Regions from separate parts of the Streptomyces akebiae genome, predicted to be linked through region 2. Evidence: riboswitches for the same ligand, from Rfam matches in the RefSeq annotation. Region 2 holds a riboswitch; each other region holds the start of a gene.

Region 1 (4,781 bases), 4.2 Mb from region 2:
CGTCATAGCTCCCGTGGTCGAGGAGACCGCCAAGGCCGCCGCCGTCCTGCTGGTCTTCCTCTTCAGGAGACGGGACTTCACCGGGGTCGTGGACGGCGTGGTGATCGCGGGCTTCACCGCGACGGGATTCGCGTTCACCGAGAACATCCTGTATCTGGGGACCGCCTTCGGGACGGACCAGCTCAGCGGGGGGAGCGGCCTCGCGTCGGTCACCGCGGCCACGTTCTTCGTGCGGGTGATCATGTCGCCGTTCGCGCATCCCCTGTTCACCGTGTTGACGGGGATCGGGTTCGGGGTGGCGGCGTTCTCCGCGGAGTGGCAGCGGGGGCGGCGGGTGCTCGTACCGCTGGGCGGACTCCTGCTCGCCATGGGGATGCACTCGGTCTGGAACGGGTCGGCGACGTTCGGCGAGTTCGGATTCTTCGCGGTGTACGCGGCGTTCATGGTGCCGGCGTTCGGGTTGCTGACCTGGTGGGTGATCTGGGCTCGGCAGCGGGAGTTGCGGACCGTGCGGGAGGGGTTGCCCGCGTACGCGGCCGCGGGGTGGCTGACGCCGGTCGAGCCGTATGTCCTGGGGTCGATGCGGGCTCGGCGGGTGGCGCGGGAGTACGCGGCGCATCACTTCGGGAAGGCGGGGGCCCGGTCGATCGCGGAGTACGAGGTGTACGCGACGAAGCTGGCCTTCCACCGGTATCGGGGGTTGCGAGGGCGGGCGGGGAGTGACTTCGCGCTCCGGGAGCGCGAGTTGCTGTTCGAGCTGTGGCGGAGGCGGGAGCTGGCTCGGCCGGCCATGGGCTATGCCGGGCGGGAGGTCGGGGCGAAGTACGCGTACGGGTACGGGTACGGACATGGGTACGGGTACGGGGCGTTCGGGGGGTACGGGTCGGTGTACGCGCAGCCCGTGGTCCACGGGGCGGTGTCGTATCCCGCGTACAACCCCTATCTCTCAGGAGGGCCCTAGGTGTGCCGTTCGGAGAGGTTGGTGACGCCGTCGGCCCACCGCCCCGGCGGCGCTCGGATCTGCCCAGCTTGCGAAGAGACGTCCTCTCCGAGGTCAACGATCGGACCGGACGCCACCCGCATTCCCCATCGCCACCGGCACGGCGCGCGCTAACGCGGCGCGATGGCCCCGAGCCAGCCCTCGACGGTGAGGACCTCGGCCCACTGCGGGAACAGCCTCTCGGTGAGCATCGCGTGGACCTCGGGGTCGGTGTCGAGGCAGGCGTCCGCCAGGACCGTGAGGCCGAAGTCCAGGTCGACGGCGTGCCACAGGGTGGACAGCACCACGGCGCTGGTGGCGATGCCGGTGAGGACGAGGCTGTCGATGTCGCGGGCCCTGAGCACCAGGTCGAGGTCGCTGCCCGAGAACGCGCTTCCCCGTCTCTTGGTGACCACGACCTCGCCCTGCCGGGGCGCGACGTCGTCGTGGATCTCGGTGCCGGGCTCACCCTCGGTGAACAGGCCGGCCCGCAGGACGTTCGCCATCACCTTGTTGCGGGGGCTGACCTGCGGATCGCCCGGCCGTAACCCCATCACCACGTAGATCACGGGAATGTCGGCCGCCCGGGCTCCGTCGATCGCCCTGCGCAGGCGCGGCAGATATCCGGAACCGTCGTCGGCGATGGCCACGACGTCCCGTTGGACGTCCATCACCAGGAGTGCGCTCTTCGCCATGCTTGCCGTCCCTTCTCCGGGAGAACAAGACGAACGCCGCGTGGGCCCGAGGGCGGACGCGGCGTCGCTGGTTCTGTGTGGGGTGGCGGCGGGCTACGGGGTGAGGCCCTTGCTGCGGAGCCAGGCCGCCGGGTCGATGCCGCTGCTGGAGCCGCCGGGGTGGACCTCCATGTGGAGGTGGGCGCCGGTGACGTTGCCGGTGGCACCGACGCGGCCGATGACGTCCCCGGTGGCGACCTTCTGGCCGACGCTGACGCCGATGGAGGACTGGTGGGCGTACCAGATCTCGGTGCCGTCATCGAGAGTGAGGACGGTCTTGTAGCCGTAGGAGCCCTCGTAGCCGGCCTGCGTGATGGTGCCGCTGTGGACGGCCTTGATGAGGGTGCCGGTGGGGGCCGCGAAGTCGAGGCCGGTGTGGTAGCCGGAGGACCAGTACGGGCCGGCCTGACCGAAGGTGGAGGTGAGGGTGTACGAGGAGGTGGGAAGGGTGAACTGCTTGGCCAGGGCGGCGAGGCGCTCGGCTTCCTTCTTGGCCGCGGCCTCCTCCTCCGCCTTCTTCTGGGCGGCCGCCTCCTTGGCCTCGGCTTCCTTCTTCTCCTTGGCCGCCTGCTCGGCGGCCTTCTCCGCGGCGGCGGTCTGCGCGGCCTCGGCGGCGGCCTTGTCGAAGGCGTCCTGCTGGGACTCGGCCTGCGCCATGATGCGGGCGCGCAGCGCCTCGCCGGCGTCGGCGGTGCCCTGCTCGGTGTCGGCGGCGATCAGACCCGCGCTGCTGAGGGGGGAGGAGGAGCCCTGGGGCTCCGGCTCGTCGGGCTCGTCCTCGAAGACCGAGCCGACGTTCGGCATGTCGGGCATCGATATGGAGACCGGGGCCTTGCCGGACTGCGCGCTGGCCATCCCGGCACCGCTGACGGCGGCTATGACACCGACGCCGAGAACGGTGGAGCTGCGGGCCAGTCCGCCCCGTGCGAGTACGCCGCTCTTCTTGGCGACGCGATGCCGGCCGCGGACGGGGCGCAGGGTGTCCTCGCCCGGATTCCACTCCTGCCAGGGGCCCTCGTTGTCGCTGTTGTAGCTGCCGTAGCCGAACGTCTGGCTCTCGCCGTCGCGTTGGGTCGGCACGAACGGGGCTTCGGTCGCGGACCGGTTCGACGCCACGTGGGCGTACTCCTTCCTTCCTTTTCGCCTACCGGGTTAGCTGACGGGTTCGGAGCAGGAAGGTCTCCTACGCGCGTAAACCGGTCGTGCGTACTGCCACGGCGGTTTCCGTGCGATTCACCCCAGGGTGGTGGTTCCCCGGTTCCCTTGCGGGATTCGACGCGTGAGCACGGAGCCGTCTCTTGTGACGGCTGGGACGACCGCGCTGCGTTATCGAACGTTAATAGACGCGAGTACTCCATTCCAAGCTGTTCTTAATGATCGTTCCGGCTTTCCCGCTGGACTTTACGGGTCATGAGGGGCCGAAAACGGGCGAGTTGACCTTGACTCACGAGTAACAGTCGCCCTGACGTGTCGTCAGTTGTTATACGGAGAACGGCTGGACGGACACGCTCAGTGACATCGGTACTCGGGGGGCACGGTGCGGGCGGCGATCTCGGTGGCCTCGGCACCTCAAGGGCGGCGGACCGCCAGGAGGGCCATGTCGTCCGTGGTGCGGTCACCCGTGTGTCGGCGCACCTCCTCCGCGAGCGTCGTCAGCAGGGTGCGCGGGGCGGTGAAGACACGGCCGGCGAGGCGTGCGGCCGGGTCGTAGAAGACGCCGTGCGCGTCCCGCGCCTCGGAGAGGCCGTCGGTGTAGAAGAGCAGCGTGGCTCCGGGCGGGAACACGGTGTCCTCCGCGCGGTCGGGCCAGGTGCCCAGGTCGTCCATGCCGAGCGGCAGCGCGGGCTGCGGGGCGTCCAGCGTGCACAGGGTGCCGTCGGCGTGCAGCATCAGGGGGGAGGGGTGGCCCCGGTTGACGATCCGGGCGTGGCCCGCGCCGTGCGGGAACTCCGCGAGCACGGCCGTCACGAACCCCTCGAACTCCACCGCCGCGTCCCTTCGCGTGGCCTCCCGCCGCGTCCCCTCCCGGGCCAGCGCCCGTTCCAGCCGCTGGACCACCGCTTCGAGCGTCGCCTCCTGCTCGGCCGCCTCCCGGAACGCCCCGATCAGCACCGCCACCGCCGACACCGCCCCCAGCCCCTTGCCGCGTACGTCGCCGACGATCAGCCGTACGCCGTGGGGTGAGTCCTGCACCGCGTACAGATCGCCGCCGATCGACGCCCCGGCCTGCGCGGCCTCGTACCGCGCGGCGATCTCCAGCCCGCCGATCCGCTCCTGCGGCACCGGCAGTACGGCCCGCTGGGCGGCCTCGGCGACCTCCCGGGCCGTGGCGAGGCGGGCGTCGCTGCGGCGGACGAGGCGGTTGATCAGGACGGCCAGTACGGCGACGGTGGCGACCGTGACGATCTCGGTGATCGCGTCCTCGTGGCCGGAGTCTTCGTAATAGACGCGTACGGCGCTGATGCCGGCCACCGACACGGCGCCGACGATCACCGTGCCGTACAGCGTGAAGAGCGGGGCCGTCACCAGGGGCGCGGCGGTGAAGAAGGGCACCGCGGTGAACTCGCGCGGGGTGAAGTGGTCGTAGAAGAGCCCGACGGCGATCAACAGCACGGGAAGGGCGCGGGCGAGCGTACGGGCGTACGAGAACCGACGCCCACCCGGCTCCCGCATGTCCTTCGCGCCCTCTCGCTGCCCCACGGATACAGGGTTTCCGGGGGTGGGCGGCGGGGCTAGTCGGTGGGGCCGAGTGGGCTAGGCCCTGCCGGAGGAGGTGCGGGAGGGCGGGCGCAGCGGGTGCCGGGGGGCTGGCGGGGCTCAGCCCGCCGAGAGGCCCGTCAGGCCGCCCGTCAGCTCGTGCAGGGGGAGGGTGTGCTGGGTCTGGAGGACCTTGGCGCGGAGGTAGCGGACGTTGTGGGCGGTGGTGAAGACGCCCGTGGGGACGCGGTCGCGGACGCTCACGCCGAGGTCGCGCAACTGCTGGGCCTTGTCGGGGTTGTTGGAGAGCAGGTCGAGCTCGTCGATGCCGAGGGCCCCCAGCATCTGGGCCGCCGCCGTGTAGTCCCGGG
Region 2 (4,781 bases):
CTCGCGACCACGACGGACCGACGCCGCCCACGGAGCAGCACGCGCACGGCGACGACGCGCACGACGAGAACGCGCCCGTCGCGGGCCTCAGGCGACGGATTCGATCCGCAACCTGATGTCGTCCGGCGACAGCTGTCCCTTGGCCGACACATGGTCCCCGGAGGACTCCCCCCGCAGCCGCCGACCGATCCACGGCACGAGATACTCCCGCGCCCAGGTGATGTTGTCCCGCCGCATCTCCAGCGTCCCGCGCGGCGGCAACGGCGGCCACGGCTGATCGGGATCGGCCGGAACGTCGACCCCCAGCACCTGCCCGGCCCGCAGGGCGACCCGTGTGTGCCCCTCCGGCGAGAGATGCAGCCGGTCCAGGTCCCAGGCCCGACGATCCTGCACCGTCTTCAGAGACCACAGGTCCAGCACGGGGCATCCGTACCGGTCGGCGATGGCCCGTACATGCAGGTTGTACGTGGCGATCTTGCCCCGCAGATGCTTCAGCACCGGCACGTCGCGGGTGTCGAACCCGGTGGTCACCATGACCGTGCCGACGGCCGAGGTGAGCCTGACCACCGCCCGCTCGAACCGCTCCGCGACCTCGTCGGGGTCGGTGCCCGGCCGGATGATGTCGTTGCCGCCCGCGCAGAAGGAGATCAGATCGGGGGCGAGCTCCAGCGCCCTCGGCACCTGGTCCTCCACGATCTGGTCGAGGAGTTTCCCCCGCACGGCCAGGTTGGTGTAGTCGAAGTCGCCCTCGGGCAACCGGTCCGCGAGAAGCACCGCGAACCGGTCGGCCCAGCCGACGAACCGCCCGTCGGGCCCGGGGTCGCCGACGCCCTCGGTGAAGCTGTCCCCCAGCGCCACGTACGACCCGATCATTGCTCTGCTGCCATTCGAATCGTCTGCCACATCGGGCCATGATTCACCTTCGGATGTGACCTACGCGACCGTAATAAGCACTTGACGGACGGTGAGATAGACCACGTGTCAAGTGTTGGTCAACCCGGAATACCCACGTCGCGTCGGTGGGGCCCCCACACACGGAAGTCCTCGATCCGGAAGTGGCTCCAGGTGGTCCGGAAGGCGAAATGCCCACTCGTGTACGGCTCGGGATCGCGGTAGTCGAACACGAGCCGTCCGTTGTTCCACCACCGGACCCTCGACCCGTCCGAGACGATCCGCACGCGATGCGGCTCGTTCGCGACGAGCAGCGGCTCGGTGTAGTCGTAGATCAGCGGCCGCACCCCCGCCTCACCCACATAGCGCCGCAACCGCGTCGTCGTATTGGTGTTGGCCCCGTACCCGACGTAGTACGTCTTCAGATGGTCGTACTCGGCGAGCGCGCCCCCTCGTGGAGTGGCGAAGAGATCGTCGGGCGATCGCACGTCGACGGCGTTCCAGAAGTTGTTCAGATCGGACACCCGGTCGTTGACCCCGCCCGCGGAGACCGGCGTGGCCGTGTACTCGACGGCGTACGGCCCTCGCAGCCTGCGCTTGAACCAGAGCGTGGCCCCGGCCGGTACGTCGACCTCCAGCACACCGCGCGAGGCCGTGACCGTACCGCCCCGCTCCAACTCCACGGCCCACCGCCCGAGTCCGTGCCGGAAGTCGTCGGCGGCGATCAGCCGGCCACGGCCCCGCGACGTGTGGGCGGACGCGGTCCCCGCCGGAGCGACGGCCGCGAGGGCGGCACCGGCGGCGAGTGCTCCGAAAGCTCTACGGGTGGTCATACGACACCCCTTCTGTCCCCGTGCCGGTTCTGTCCCCGTGCCGACACGACATCGTAGAAAGCGCTTGTGGAGATCACTCTGACCGCACACCCCGGCCACTGTCGAGACGTCGATCAGCCATGCCGCACAACCGCAATGCGGTGACCACGGAGTCGCCACGCCCGATCGCGGCCCCTGCCCCTGCCCCCTGTTGGTGCGCGACCCCGCCTGCTATCCGGGAACGTCGAAGGCCGGACCCCGAGTCACGGGGTCCGGCCTTCGACGGGTGCGGCGGCGTGGGTCAGATGCCGACGCCCTTCGAGCGGAGGTAGGCCAGAGGGTCGATGTCCGCACCGTAGTTGGGGGTGGTGCGGATCTCGAAGTGGAGGTGCGGCCCGGTGACGTTGCCGGTCGCGCCCGAGAGGCCTATCTGCTGGCCGCCGCTGACGGACTGACCCGCGGAGACGGAGATCGAGGACAGGTGGGCGTACTGGGCGTAGTAGCCGTCGGCGAGCTTGATGACCACCTGGTTGCCGTACGCGCCGCCCCAGCCGGCGGAGACGACGGTGCCCGCGCCCACGGCCTTGAGGCTGGTCCCGGTCGGGGCCACGAAGTCGACGCCCGTGTGGTAGCCGCTGGACCACATGCTGCCGGCGGTCTTGTACGCGGTACCGACGGTCGCGCCCTGGATGGGCCGGCTGAAGCCGGAGCTGCCGGTCGTCGAGGACTGGCCGCTCGCCGTGGAGGTCGACGCCTGGGTGTCCTTCGACTCCTGCTTCGCGGAACCGGAGGACTTCGACGACTTGGAGGACTCGGTGGACTTCGAGGACTGCGACAGTTGCGGCTTCGACGACGAGCGTGACGTCTCGCTCGACGCGGCCCGCTCACCGATCGACAGCTTCAGCCCCGGGTGGATGAGGGAGGGATCGGAGCCGATCGCCTCACGGTTGTCCGAGTACAGCCGCTTCCAGCCACCCTCGACATCCTGCTCGTCCGCGATCTTCGCGAGGTAGTCGCCGACCTTCACCGAGTAGGTCTTAGTCGCCGCCTTCTTGGTGGTGGTCTTCTCCGCCTGCGCGGCCTTCTCGGCCTGCTCCAACCGAGCGCCCGCCTCGGCCGCGGCCTTCTCGGGGGTGATCGTGGCCGTCTTCTCGGAGACACCGGAAACGGCGGCCGCCGGGGTCGCGGCGTGGGCGCCGGCGGCACCGATCAGCGGCAGCGCGAGCGCCGCGCCACCGGTCCCGGCGGCGGCGATCGAGCGAGTGAAGCGCTGGGACTTCGGACGGCGGTGCTTACCCTTCGCGGGCATGGCGAATTCCTCTCCGTCGCCTGCGAGGTGAGCTGTCGGGTGCGGACTGGAGATGTCCGGCCGTGCTTGCGCACGGCTGTACCCCTAGCCGTTCCGGAGACCGGAACAGGCGGTGATTCCTGTGGGTCCCCCGCTCCTGCCGTGGATCGGGTCGGTACGCGGCTCCGGTCGGCGGCAGGATTGGGCGTCCGTCCGGATTGACGCCGAACGTAAGCGACTTGTGCCCACAGGTACAACCATTGGGACTTCCTGTGCGTCTTCCTCCCTGATCCTTACTTCAATTCACCATCACGCTCCGTAATAGACAGGTCTTGGGCGCATTCCAACCTCCCTGGAAATCCATACGAATTACGTGGACATGACGGCAACGGAACGTCACGAATATGACGCTGCTCACGCACCTACGACTCAGTAGGCTTTATTCCAGGCCTTGTTGGAATTACAGCTGCATTTCGGACAGATCGCTCAAGTGCGCCGAAGGCGGATAACTGTCGCATCGAAGTCACCACGCAGCCCCGTCCGCAATCCGTGATGCGCCAGCACGGCACCCCGGTACGTTTCGCCCGTTTCGCGGCACTCGTACGTCCCCGTCGGATCCAGCCCGCGCAGCCGGAGCGGGGCGAGCGGCTCACCGTAGTGCTGCGCCTGGAGCCAGGCGAGGACGACGACCTCGTCACCGTGGACGTACTGCACGGCACTCAGCCCCCCTGCGGGAGGACGCAGCCGATACAGGTCACCGCGCTGCACGACCGGCCGGATCTCCTTGTACAGCTGCACCCACTCCCGGGCCTCGGCCAGCTCCTCCTCACTCCACTCGGCGAGGTCACCGCCGACCCCGAGCACACCCGCCATGGCACTGACGAACCGGAACCGCAGCGAGCTGACCCGCCCGTTGAGCTGGTTGTTCGGGCTGTCGGTGACCCACGCGGCCATGGTCCGGGCCGGATGGATCTGGGTGAAGCCGTGCTGGATGGCGAGCCGGTCGAGAGGATCGGTGTTGTCGGAGGTCCACACCTGGTCCGTCCGCGCCATGACGCCGAGGTCGATCCGGCCGCCGCCGCCCGAGCACGACTCGAAGGCCACCCCCGGGTGCGCGGCCCGCAACCGGTCCAGCAGTGCGTAGAAGGCGTGCACGTGCTCGACCCACAGCTTCTGCGGATAGGGCTCACCGGGCCAGCCCGCGTCGGTGAAGCAGCGGTTGAAGTCCCACTTCACATAGTCGATCGGCGCGCTGGACAGGAGGGTGTCGAGCCGTTCCCAGAGGTATTCCTGGACGTCCTCGCGCGCGAGATTGAGTACGAGCTGATTACGCAGTTCCGTCCGCTTTCGCCCCGGTTGGAACTGTGCCCATTCAGGATGCGCCCGGTACAGCTCACTGTCCGGATTGACCATTTCCGGCTCGACCCAGATACCGAACTGCATCCCGAGGGCGTGCACCTGGTCGGCGAGCGGCCGCAGCCCCTTCGGGAAGCGGTCCGGATTCGGCGTCCAGTCGCCGAGGCCTGCCCGGTCGCTCGTCCGCGCCCCGAACCAGCCGTCGTCCACCACGAACAGCTCGACCCCCATGGCCGCCGCCCGCCGCGCGAGGGCCCCCTGCTGTTCCTCGGAGATGTCGAACTCGGTGGCTTCCCAGGAGTTGAAGAGCACCGGCCGGTCCTGGTCCGCGTCCGGGATGACATACGCCCGCTGGTACGCGTGCCAGGCGCGGCTCGCCCCGCCGAAGCCTCCGTCGTTCCACAGGCCGGCGAAGACGGGCGTGGTGAAGGTCT
Region 3 (4,781 bases), 1.5 Mb from region 2:
CTCCAGCCGGACGACGCCGTCCTCGAAGCTGCGCTGCTGCTGGTACCCGGCGTCGGTGAACACCTTGATCATCTTGCTGTTGGCCGGCAGCACCTCGGCGGCGAAGCGTCTGATGTCGCGCTCGCGGGCGACGGCGGCGATGTGTTCGAGCAGGGCGGAGGCGACGCCGCGGCCCTGGTGGGCGTCCTGCACGAGGAAGGCGACCTCGGCCTCGTCGGCGGGGGCGGACGCGGGCATCCCGTCGGCGCCGATGCGGTCGTAGCGTACGGTGGCGATGAACTCGCCGCCGACCGTGGCGGCGAGCCCCACCCGGTCCACGAAGTCGTGGTGCGTGAAGCGGTGGACGTCCTTGGCGGACAGGCGAGGGTACGGCGCGAAGAAGCGGTAGTACTTCGACTCGTCCGAGACCTGCTCGTAGAAGCTGACGAGACGCTCGGCGTCATCAACGGTGATGGGCCTGATGCGTGCGGTGCCGCCGTCGCGCAGCACCACGTCGGCCTCCCAGTGGGCGGGGTACTCGTGCCGGTCCGACGAGGTCTGCATGGGCCCCAGAGTACGGCTCGCGTCCGACAACGGCGCGGGGCAGTCTGGGGGACGCACGACAGAAGCACAACAGAAGTGCGACAGCCGGTTCGCGGTCAGGCCGTGGGCCCGTTCCGGTACGTCGCCCCATATGGGAAACTGGTCTAGACAACCCGGTCTAGACCTCTCTGCAGCACCCGAGACACCTGAAGGGCAGCATCACATGGCTGAGCGCCGCGTCAACGTCGGCTGGGCCGAGGGCCTCCACGCCCGACCCGCATCCATCTTCGTCCGGGCCACCACGGCCTCCGGTATCCCCGTGACGATCGCCAAGGCCGACGGGAACCCCGTCAACGCGGCCTCCATGCTCGCGGTCCTGGGCCTCGGCGCCCAGGGCGGCGAGGAGATCGTGCTCGCCTCCGACGCCGAGGGCGCGGACGCCGCGCTCGACCGTCTGGCGAAGCTCGTCGCCGAGGGGCTCGAAGAACTCCCCGAGACGGTCTGAGCGACCGGGTAACCGAAGCGGAAAGGCCTGAAAAGCCGCCCCGCAGACACACCGAAGGGCTCGTCCGATTTATCGGGCGAGCCCTTCGCATTTCCGTCCGGTTTCCGTTCTGCGGGCAGCAGAAATAATGCCCTTCGGAATTCTTCCCTCTTTGTATACGGCGCCTGTGTTAATGCCGCAGGCTCGGCATGTTTACGGGGTGTTGCGAAGTCCTCACACGCTCCGGCCGCTCCGCCCCGCCGGCCCCGGCCGGAAATCGGAGCCGGTGCGCGGCGGTGGCCCGCTCGGTGTGCAGGGACGTGATCGCCCGGGCCCGGTCGCTGTCGCCGCGCGCGACCGCGTCCACGATGCCGCCGTGGTCCGCCCAGGACTCCACGGGGTCGGCCGGCGCCTCGACCGCGTACATCCAGGCGATCTTGTGCCGCAGCTGGGCGAGTGTCGAGGTCAGGGCGGGGCTGCCGGAGGCCTGCGCGAGCGTCTCGTGGAACCAGCCGCCCAGCGAGCGCAGATCCTCGCTGTTGCCCCTCCTGGCCCGCTCCTGGCCCAGCCTGACCAGGCCCCGCAACACCTTCAGGTGGGCCTCCGTACGCCGCTGCGCGGCGCGGGCGGCCCCCAGGGGCTCCAGCAGCATGCGCATCTCCAGCAGGTCGGCGGCCTCCTGCTCGGTCGGCTCGGCGACGCACGCGCCCGCGTGCCGACGGGTCACCACGAAGCCCTCGGCCTCCAGCGTGCGCAACGCCTCACGCACGGGCACCCGACTGACGCCGTAACGGCGGGCGAGCAGTTCCTCGGTGAGCCGGCTGCCGCGCTCGTAGACACCCGCGACGATGTCATCACGGATCGCCGTGCATACCGAGTGCGCCGGAATACGCATGACCGACCTCCGCCTTAATCCCCGTGAAACGTCGATGATTGACGTGTGTTCCAGCGACTCTATTGCAGAGAGCCGGAATTTCCGATGGCGGACCGGAATCCATGGATATTTTTTGGACAGGAGGTACGTCACAAGAGGTGCGTCGCAACAGGTTTGCGCAGCAGGTACGCACAACGAGGAAAGCCCCGGCTCGGTGAGCCGGGGCCTCCTGCGAAGCGTCGGAAGCGCGTCAGACGTTCACGCCGTGCGAGCGCAGGTACGCGGCGGGGTCGATGTCCGAGCCGTACTCGGCCGTCGTCCGGGCCTCGAAGTGCAGGTGGGCGCCGGTGACGTTGCCGGTCGCCCCGGAGAGGCCTATCTGCTGGCCGGGGGTGACCGTCTGGCCGACGGAGACGCCGATGGACGACAGGTGGCCGTACTGGGTGTACGTGCCGTCGTTCATCTTGATGACGATGTTGTTGCCGTAGGCGCCACCCCAGCCCGCCTCGACGACGGTGCCGGAGCCGACGGCGACGACGGCCGTACCGGACGCGGCGTGGAAGTCGACACCGGTGTGGCTGCCGGAGGACCAGACGGCGCCGCCGGTCTTATAGCCGGTGGAGATGTAGGAGCCGCTGATGGGGGCGACGTAGGCGTTGAGGCGCTCGCGCTCGGCCGCGCGGGCGGCGCGGGCCTTGATCTCCTCGCGCTCCTTGGCGGCGGCACGTTCCTGCTCGGCCTTCTCGGCGGCGGCCTTCCTGGCCTCCTCCTGCGCCTTCTTCTTGACGGCGGCCACCTCGGCGGCCTGCTGCTGGGCCACGGCCTGGGCGTCGACCTGGTCCGCGACCGTGTCGCCGAGGGTGATGATCTGGTTCAGGCCGGTCTGCTCGACGGCGGGCTCTTCCGCGGCGAGCGCGGGGCCGGCCAGAGTGCCGAGGACACCGGTGGTGGTGAGAGCGGCTACGCCCACGTTCCTCGTGGTCGTGCGCTGCACACGGCCGGGACGGCGGTGCTTCCCGGGGGCGCGGGTGAACGCCATGAAGTGGCTGGTCCTTTCCTTCCTTCTCGCCTACCGGGTTAGCTGACGGGTTCGGAGCAGGAAGGTCTCCTACGGCTACCCCTCGTTTCGCGTCGCTCCGCGAAGGGCACCCGATTCACCCCAGGGACTGTGATGGGTCCCCGGCTCCCCTGGCTCGCGCCATGCGGGGACTCGGCGATGACTGTCCGGTGCCGCGGCTGCGGCGAACTTCTGACGAACAGCCGGACCGACGCTAAGTGGGCCGTCTTCGAAATAACAAACGGATCACAGGATTTGTTGCGTACGCCACAGGTCAGACACGCAACCTCCGCCATCAATAGGGACAAACGGGGGCCCTGGTGACTCTTCCGTCACCAGGGCCCCACTGACACGCGTCCGTACGGTCAGCCCCTACTCGGCCGGGACGACGGTGACTTCGCCGATTCCGAGGGCCCTGACGGGCTCCTCGATCTGCGCGGCGTCCCCGACGAGGACGGTCACCAGACGGTCCACCGGGAAGGCGCTCACGGCCGCGGCGGTGGCCTCCACGGTGCCGGTGGCGGCGAGTTGGCGGTACAGCGTCGACTGGTAGTCGTCCGGCAGGTACTGCTCGACCTGGTCGGCCAGCGTGCTCGCCACGGCCGCGGCCGTCTCGAACTTGAGGGGGGCGACCCCGACGAGGTTCTGCACGGCGACGTCACGCTCGGCGTCGGTCAGGCCCTCGGCGGCGAGGGTGCGCAGCACCGTCCACAGGTCGTCGAGCGCCGGCCCGGTGTTGGGGGTGTCGACGGAGCCGCTGATGGCGAGCATCGCGATGCCCGAACCGTCGGGCGCGGCCCGCAAAACCTGGCCGAACGCCCGCACGCCGTAGGTGTAGCCCTTCTCCTCGCGCAGGACGCGGTCCAGGCGGGAGGTGAGGGTCCCGCCGAGGCAGTAGGTGCCGAGCACCTGGGCCGGCCACACGCGGTCGTGCCGGTCGGCGCCCACCCGGCCGATGAGCAACTGGGTCTGCACGGAACCGGGGCGGTCCACGATGATCACGCGGCCGGTGTCGTCCGCGCTCACCGACGGCACGGGGCGCGGCGCCGCCGAGGAGCCGGTCCAGGCGCCCAGGGTGTCGCCGAGCAGCGCGTCGAGGTCGACCCCCGTGAGGTCGCCGACGACCACGGCGGTGGCCGTCGCGGGGCGTACGTGCCGCTCGTAGAAGGCGCGTACGGCCGCGGAGTCGATGCCCTCGACGGTCTCCTCGGTGCCCTGGCGGGGCCGCGACATCCGGGAGGTGGCCGGGAACAGCTGCTTGGAGAGCTCCTTGGCGGCCCGGCGACCGGGATTGGCGGTCTCGTGCGGGATCTCGTCGAGCCGGTTGGCGACCAGCCGCTCGATCTCGGCGTCCTCGAAGGCGGGGGCCCGCAGGGCGTCGGCGAGCAGGCCGAGGGCCTTCTCCAGCCGCGACACCGGCACTTCGAGGGACAGGCGTACACCGGGGTGGTCGGCGTGCGAGTCGAGGGTGGCGCCGCAGCGCTCCAGCTCGGCGGCGAACTCCTCGGCCGTGTGCTTGTCGGTGCCCTCGGAGAAGGCCCTGGTCATGATGGTGGCGACGCCCTCGATGCCGGCGGGCTCGGCGTCCAGGGGCGCGTCGAGGAGCACCTCGACGGCGACGACCTGCTGGCCGGGGCGGTGGCAGCGCAGCACGGTCATGCCGTTGTCCAGGGTGCCGCGCTCGGGCGCCGGGAACGCCCAGGGCCTGGCCTCGCCGGCCTGGGGCTGCGGGTGGAAGTCCATGGTCGCGAGCTCGGTCACTTCGCCGACTCCTCGGTCTCGTCGGTGGTTTCGGCGGCCTCGGCCGCGGCGGTCTCCTCGTCGGCCTCTTCACCCGCGACGGG
Region 4 (4,781 bases), 2.7 Mb from region 2:
GCGTTGGCCGCGCTCAGGATGGTCTGCGTGGAGCGGTAGTTCTGCTCCAGCAGGATCGTGGTCGCGTTCGGGTAGTCCTCCTCGAACTGGAGGATGTTGCGGATGGTCGCGCCGCGGAAGGCGTAGATCGACTGGTCCGCGTCACCCACGACGCAGAGCTCGGCCGGAGGTACGTCCCACTCGGCCGGCGGCACGTCCACCGGGTGCTCGGAGGTGCCGACCAGCTCTCTGACCAGGGCGTACTGGGCGTGATTGGTGTCCTGGTACTCGTCGACGAGGACATGACGGAAGCGACGGCGGTAGTGCTCGGCGACGTCCGGGAAGGCGCGCAGCAGATTGACCGTCGTCATGATCAGGTCGTCGAAGTCGAGTGCGTTCGCCTCGCGGAGGCGGGACTGGTAGAGCGCGTAGGCCTGGGCGAGGGTCTTCTCGAAGCCGTCGGCGGCCTGGGCGGCGAAGTCCTCCTCGTCGATCAGCTCGTTCTTCAGGTTCGAGATCTTGGCGCTGAAGGACTTGGGCGGGAAGCGCTTCGGGTCGAGGTCCAGATCACGGCAGACGAGCGCCATCAGCCGCTTGCTGTCGGCGGCGTCGTAGATCGAGAAGGAGGACGTGAAGCCGAGCTTCTTCGACTCGCGCCGCAGGATCCGGACGCACGCGCTGTGGAAGGTCATGACCCACATCGCGTTCGCGCGCGGGCCGACGAGCTGCTCGACGCGCTCCTTCATCTCACCGGCGGCCTTGTTGGTGAAGGTGATCGCGAGGATCTGGCCCGGGTGGACATGGCGCTCGCCGAGCAGGTGGGCGATGCGGTGGGTGAGCACCCGGGTCTTGCCGGAACCGGCGCCGGCGACGATGAGCAGAGGTGACCCGGCGTGCACCACGGCCGCGCGCTGGTTCTCGTTCAGCCCGTCCAGGAGGGCCGCCGCGTCGAGAGCCGGGCGGGGGGCACCGCCCCGGTAGTAGGCGTCCCGGTCCGGTGGCACGTCGAACTTCCCGCCGAACAGATCGTCCGGAAGCGGCTCCGGTACGTGATCGTCCTCGGGCGGCGGCGGGGGCTCCTCCGCGTGGCCGCGGGGGGCCTGGAGGTCCGCCAGGAAGCTGTCGTCAAAGAGGCTGCTCATCGCTCTCCGAGTCTAGGCGCCCCCACTGACAGCCAGGGGCCGCCCCGGGAAGTCCGCACGCACCACTCACCGCGTACACCTCACGACGGTGAGCGATCGAGCGTACCGCCCATCGCGCGGAAGAGGCTAAGGTCACGAAAACGTATCGGGCATATCGAACATCAACCTTCACACGGGCCACACGAGTTGGCTAGCTTCTTCTCTTGGGCCGTACGACACAACCGGCGAACGTCGCCGGGCCGCACGGCCTCCGCCGAATCCGGTACGCCGCTTGCGGCGCCGGAGCCGGGGACCCACCGACCTCTGGGGTGAATCGACCCGACCGCCGTACGCGGCAAGGGCCGTAGGGCAAACCTTCCGAAGCTTGCGCCCGAACCCGACAGCTAACCCGGTAGGCGGACAACGGAAGGAGACGCCGCACCATGGCGCCGCACCGCAAGCCGCGTCCGACCGGCCGGACGCGCGCGGGCATACGCACCCCCGCTCTCGCCACGGCCGCACTGACCTCCGTGGCTCTGCTCTCCCAGACGGCCACCGCCGCACCCTCCGCCGACGACAGGCCGAGCCTGGAGGAGGTCGAGAAGAAGGTCGACGACCTCTACCGCCAGGCCGGGTCGGCGACCGAGAACTACAACGCGGCCAAGGAGAGGACGACCAAGCAGAAGAAGAAGGTCGACACCCTCCTCGACGACGTCGCCAAGCGCGCGGAGAAGCTCAACGAGGCGCGGGAGGAGCTGGGCTCGTTCGCGGCGGCCCAGTACCGCACCGGCGCGGCCACCCCCGACCAGGCCTCACTGCTCCTGGCGGACAACCCGCAGGACTACTTCGACCAGAACCAGCTCATGGACCGGTTGACGGACCGTCAGAAGGTAGCCGTCGACGCGTACGTCACCCAGCAGGCCGACGCGGCGGAGCAGCGCCGGACGGCGAGCGACAGCCTCGAAAAGCTCACCGAGTCGCAGAACGCCCTCAAGACCAGCAAGGCCAAGGTCCAGGCGAAGCTCGCCGAGGCCCGCGAACTGCTCTCCACCCTCACCGCCGAGGAGAAGGCCCGGCTCGCCGCGATCGAACAGCGCGAGCAGGAGGAGGCCGACCGCAAGGCGGAAGAGCTCGCGCGGCAGCAGGCGGCACAGGCGCGCCAGGAGACGCAGAGCGCCCAGGAGACCCAGGAGGCCCAGGAGGTCCAGGGAGGGACCGCCACCGGCACGGAGACATCGCCGGGCACCACCGGGACCACAGCCCCGGTCGAGGACTCCACATACGCCTCGAAGGCCACCAAGGCCCTCGCCTTCGCCCGCGCGCAGATCGGCAAGCCGTATGTCTGGGGCGCCACCGGCCCCGGCTCCTACGACTGCTCCGGCCTCACGCAGGCCGCCTGGAAGGCCGCCGGGGTCGACCTCCCGCGCACCACCTACGACCAGGTCGAGGCTGGCACCACCGTCTCCCTGGCCGACGCCAAGCCGGGCGACCTCGTCTTCTTCTACGACAACATCGGCCACGTCGGCCTCTACATCGGCAACGGCATGATGATCCACGCCCCCAAGCCGGGCACGTACGTCCGCGAGGAGTCGATCTTCTACGACGGGGAGTCCTCGATCCACAGCGTGGTGCGCCCGGCGTAACCGGGGCAGGACAGGGGGCGCCGGTCCGCACGGTCGGCGCCATCCCGGGGATCCCGGCTCAGCCGTCCCGATGCCATCGCGGGCAGGACGGGCTCACACGGGGGCACTCAGGTCCAGAGCACCGCGATGAAGACGTTCGCGGTGGTCAGCGCGCCCACCAGGGCGAAGATCGGCTTCTCCACCGTCTCCTCGTCGCGTTTCACGTAGACCAGGCCGAGGATCACGATCAGCAGGGCGAGCTTGACGCCGATCTTGATGTTGTTGACGGGCTGGTCGTCCGCCTGGTTGAGACCGACGAGGAGGACGCCGGTGACGAGCATGGTGAGGGCACCGTGCAGCATCGCGGGGACGAAGCGGGCGGTGCCCTGGCCCATGGCCTTCATCTGGGTGAGGAAACCACCCAGGAGGGAGGCGATGCCGATGATGTGGAGGGCGACGAGGATGTGGATGAGTACGTCCATGCGCGGAGCCTAATGAGGCGCCCGAAGGTCGTGGGGCACCGGGTGCGGGCGGGACGGGACCGGCGAACGGCCCCCTGATGATCTTGCATATATGCGCTCCATAGCACCGCCCCTCCTCCGCCCGGTCCGAAATCGCCGCATCGGTCATCGCACAGCGTGAAGTCGGCGACGCCAGGCCAGGATCTCGGTCACATACGGTCACCTCATTGTCGGTGCGCGCCACTTCCGTACAACGCGTTACCGAGCCATCACAGCCAGGTTTAGCGTCCTCCCTCAGGTGACCGGCTCCCCACCGCCGCCCGGGCCAGGGGCGGCAGTCGGCCACCACCGCCGAGAAAGGTCCGGCGGCGTCCCGCTCCCCCTGTGCGGGCCGCCGCCGGACGCGTAACCGCTCCCCCCAGGCGGTCCGTACGGACAGACGATGTTCGTACTGCGGACGGCGGTCGTACGGAGAGGACGTGGACTCCACGTGGCAGCGCACCGCAAGCCCAGACAGCGCTCGCTCGGCGGCCATACGGCCCGCACGGCCGCGACGATCGCCCTCGCTGGCGCCGCGAGCGCGACCGGCTTCGACGGCACCGGGCACGCCGACCCCCAGCTCACCCCTGAGCAGGTCAAGGCGAAGGTGGCCAAGCTGTACCAAGAGGCCGAGGTCGCCACCGAGAAGTACAACGGCGCGAAGGAGAAGGCCGACAAGGCGCAGGAGAACCTCGAAGAGCTGCGCGACCAGGCTGCCCGCCGCACCGAACGGCTCAACTCGGCCCGGGACGAACTCGGTTCGCTGGCAGCGGCGCAGTACCGGGGTGGCGGCATCGACCCCTCCTGGCAGCTCGCACTCTCCGCCGATCCCGACCAGTACCTGGACGGGGCCGCCCTCGCCGAGCGCGTCGGCACCCGGCACTCGGCGGACGTGGCGAGCGTACGGAAACAGTTGCTGGAGATCGAACGACTGCGCGGAGCCGCCCGCGTCGAACTGGGCACGCTCAAGACCCGGCAGACAGAACTGAAACGGCACAAGAAGACCGTCACCTCGAAGCTGACCGACGCCCGTCAGCTGCTCGGCCGGATCACCACCGAGGACCGCACGCGCTTCGACACCCGGGTCAGCACCACGGGACACGCCACGCGCTCCTCCACCGCGGCCCAGCGCAGCCTCACCGGTCCGGTCTCCCCCGTCTCCGCAACGACCGAAGCCCCCAACTCCCGCGCCGCCGCGGCCGTCTCGTACGCCTACTCCAAGATCGGCAGCCCCTACGTCTGGGGCGCCACCGGCCCCAACGCCTTCGACTGCTCCGGCCTCACCCTGGCCGCCTACCGCGCCGCCGGCGTCTCCCTCCCCCGCACCACCTACTCCCAGATCAACGCAGGCCCTCGCGTCGCCCGCTCCGAACTCCGCCCCGGAGACCTGGTCTTCTTCTACTCCGGCATCAGCCACGTGGGCATCTACATCGGCAACGGCCAGATGATCCACGCCCCCAACCCCTCGGCCCCGGTACGCGTGGCACCTCTGGACGAGATGCCGTACGCGGGGGCGACACGGGTGGCCTGAGCGGGGTCCCGGAGCCGGGTGGCCTGAG

The links. Region 2 has a riboswitch for cyclic di-AMP ahead of K1J60_RS05260 (M23 family metallopeptidase). Riboswitches for the same ligand answer to the same signal wherever they lie in the genome.
Region 1: it holds a riboswitch for cyclic di-AMP, as region 2 does, so the genes downstream of both, K1J60_RS23300 (M23 family metallopeptidase) here and K1J60_RS05260 (M23 family metallopeptidase) in region 2, are expected to answer to the same signal.
Region 3: it holds a riboswitch for cyclic di-AMP, as region 2 does, so the genes downstream of both, K1J60_RS11630 (M23 family metallopeptidase) here and K1J60_RS05260 (M23 family metallopeptidase) in region 2, are expected to answer to the same signal.
Region 4: it holds a riboswitch for cyclic di-AMP, as region 2 does, so the genes downstream of both, K1J60_RS16725 (C40 family peptidase) here and K1J60_RS05260 (M23 family metallopeptidase) in region 2, are expected to answer to the same signal.

What each region holds. Positions count from the first base shown of each region.
Region 1 covers NZ_CP080647.1:5,417,737-5,422,517, reverse strand. Annotated here, with positions in the region: gene K1J60_RS23310 (PrsW family intramembrane metalloprotease) at 1-961, shown strand, start outside; gene K1J60_RS23305 (cysteine hydrolase family protein) at 1,111-1,674, opposite strand; gene K1J60_RS23300 (M23 family metallopeptidase) at 1,768-2,829, opposite strand; cyclic di-AMP (ydaO/yuaA leader) riboswitch at 2,840-3,001, opposite strand; gene K1J60_RS23295 (PP2C family protein-serine/threonine phosphatase) at 3,283-4,386, opposite strand; gene K1J60_RS23290 (GTP cyclohydrolase II) at 4,531-4,781, opposite strand, start outside.
Region 2 covers NZ_CP080647.1:1,181,580-1,186,360, forward strand. Annotated here, with positions in the region: gene K1J60_RS05250 (SGNH/GDSL hydrolase family protein) at 88-873, opposite strand; gene K1J60_RS05255 (DUF6250 domain-containing protein) at 993-1,724, opposite strand; gene K1J60_RS05260 (M23 family metallopeptidase) at 2,005-3,012, opposite strand; cyclic di-AMP (ydaO/yuaA leader) riboswitch at 3,017-3,175, opposite strand; gene K1J60_RS05265 (alpha-galactosidase) at 3,478-4,781, opposite strand, start outside.
Region 3 covers NZ_CP080647.1:2,695,893-2,700,673, forward strand. Annotated here, with positions in the region: gene K1J60_RS11615 (bifunctional acetate--CoA ligase family protein/GNAT family N-acetyltransferase) at 1-543, opposite strand, end outside; gene K1J60_RS11620 (HPr family phosphocarrier protein) at 746-1,027, shown strand; gene K1J60_RS11625 (GntR family transcriptional regulator) at 1,197-1,901, opposite strand; gene K1J60_RS11630 (M23 family metallopeptidase) at 2,131-2,919, opposite strand; cyclic di-AMP (ydaO/yuaA leader) riboswitch at 2,933-3,106, opposite strand; gene K1J60_RS11635 (M16 family metallopeptidase) at 3,310-4,698, opposite strand; gene K1J60_RS11640 (M16 family metallopeptidase) at 4,695-4,781, opposite strand, start outside.
Region 4 covers NZ_CP080647.1:3,914,697-3,919,477, forward strand. Annotated here, with positions in the region: gene pcrA (DNA helicase PcrA) at 1-1,121, opposite strand, end outside; cyclic di-AMP (ydaO/yuaA leader) riboswitch at 1,377-1,534, shown strand; gene K1J60_RS16725 (C40 family peptidase) at 1,544-2,743, shown strand; gene K1J60_RS16730 (hypothetical protein) at 2,851-3,204, opposite strand; gene K1J60_RS16735 (C40 family peptidase) at 3,674-4,753, shown strand.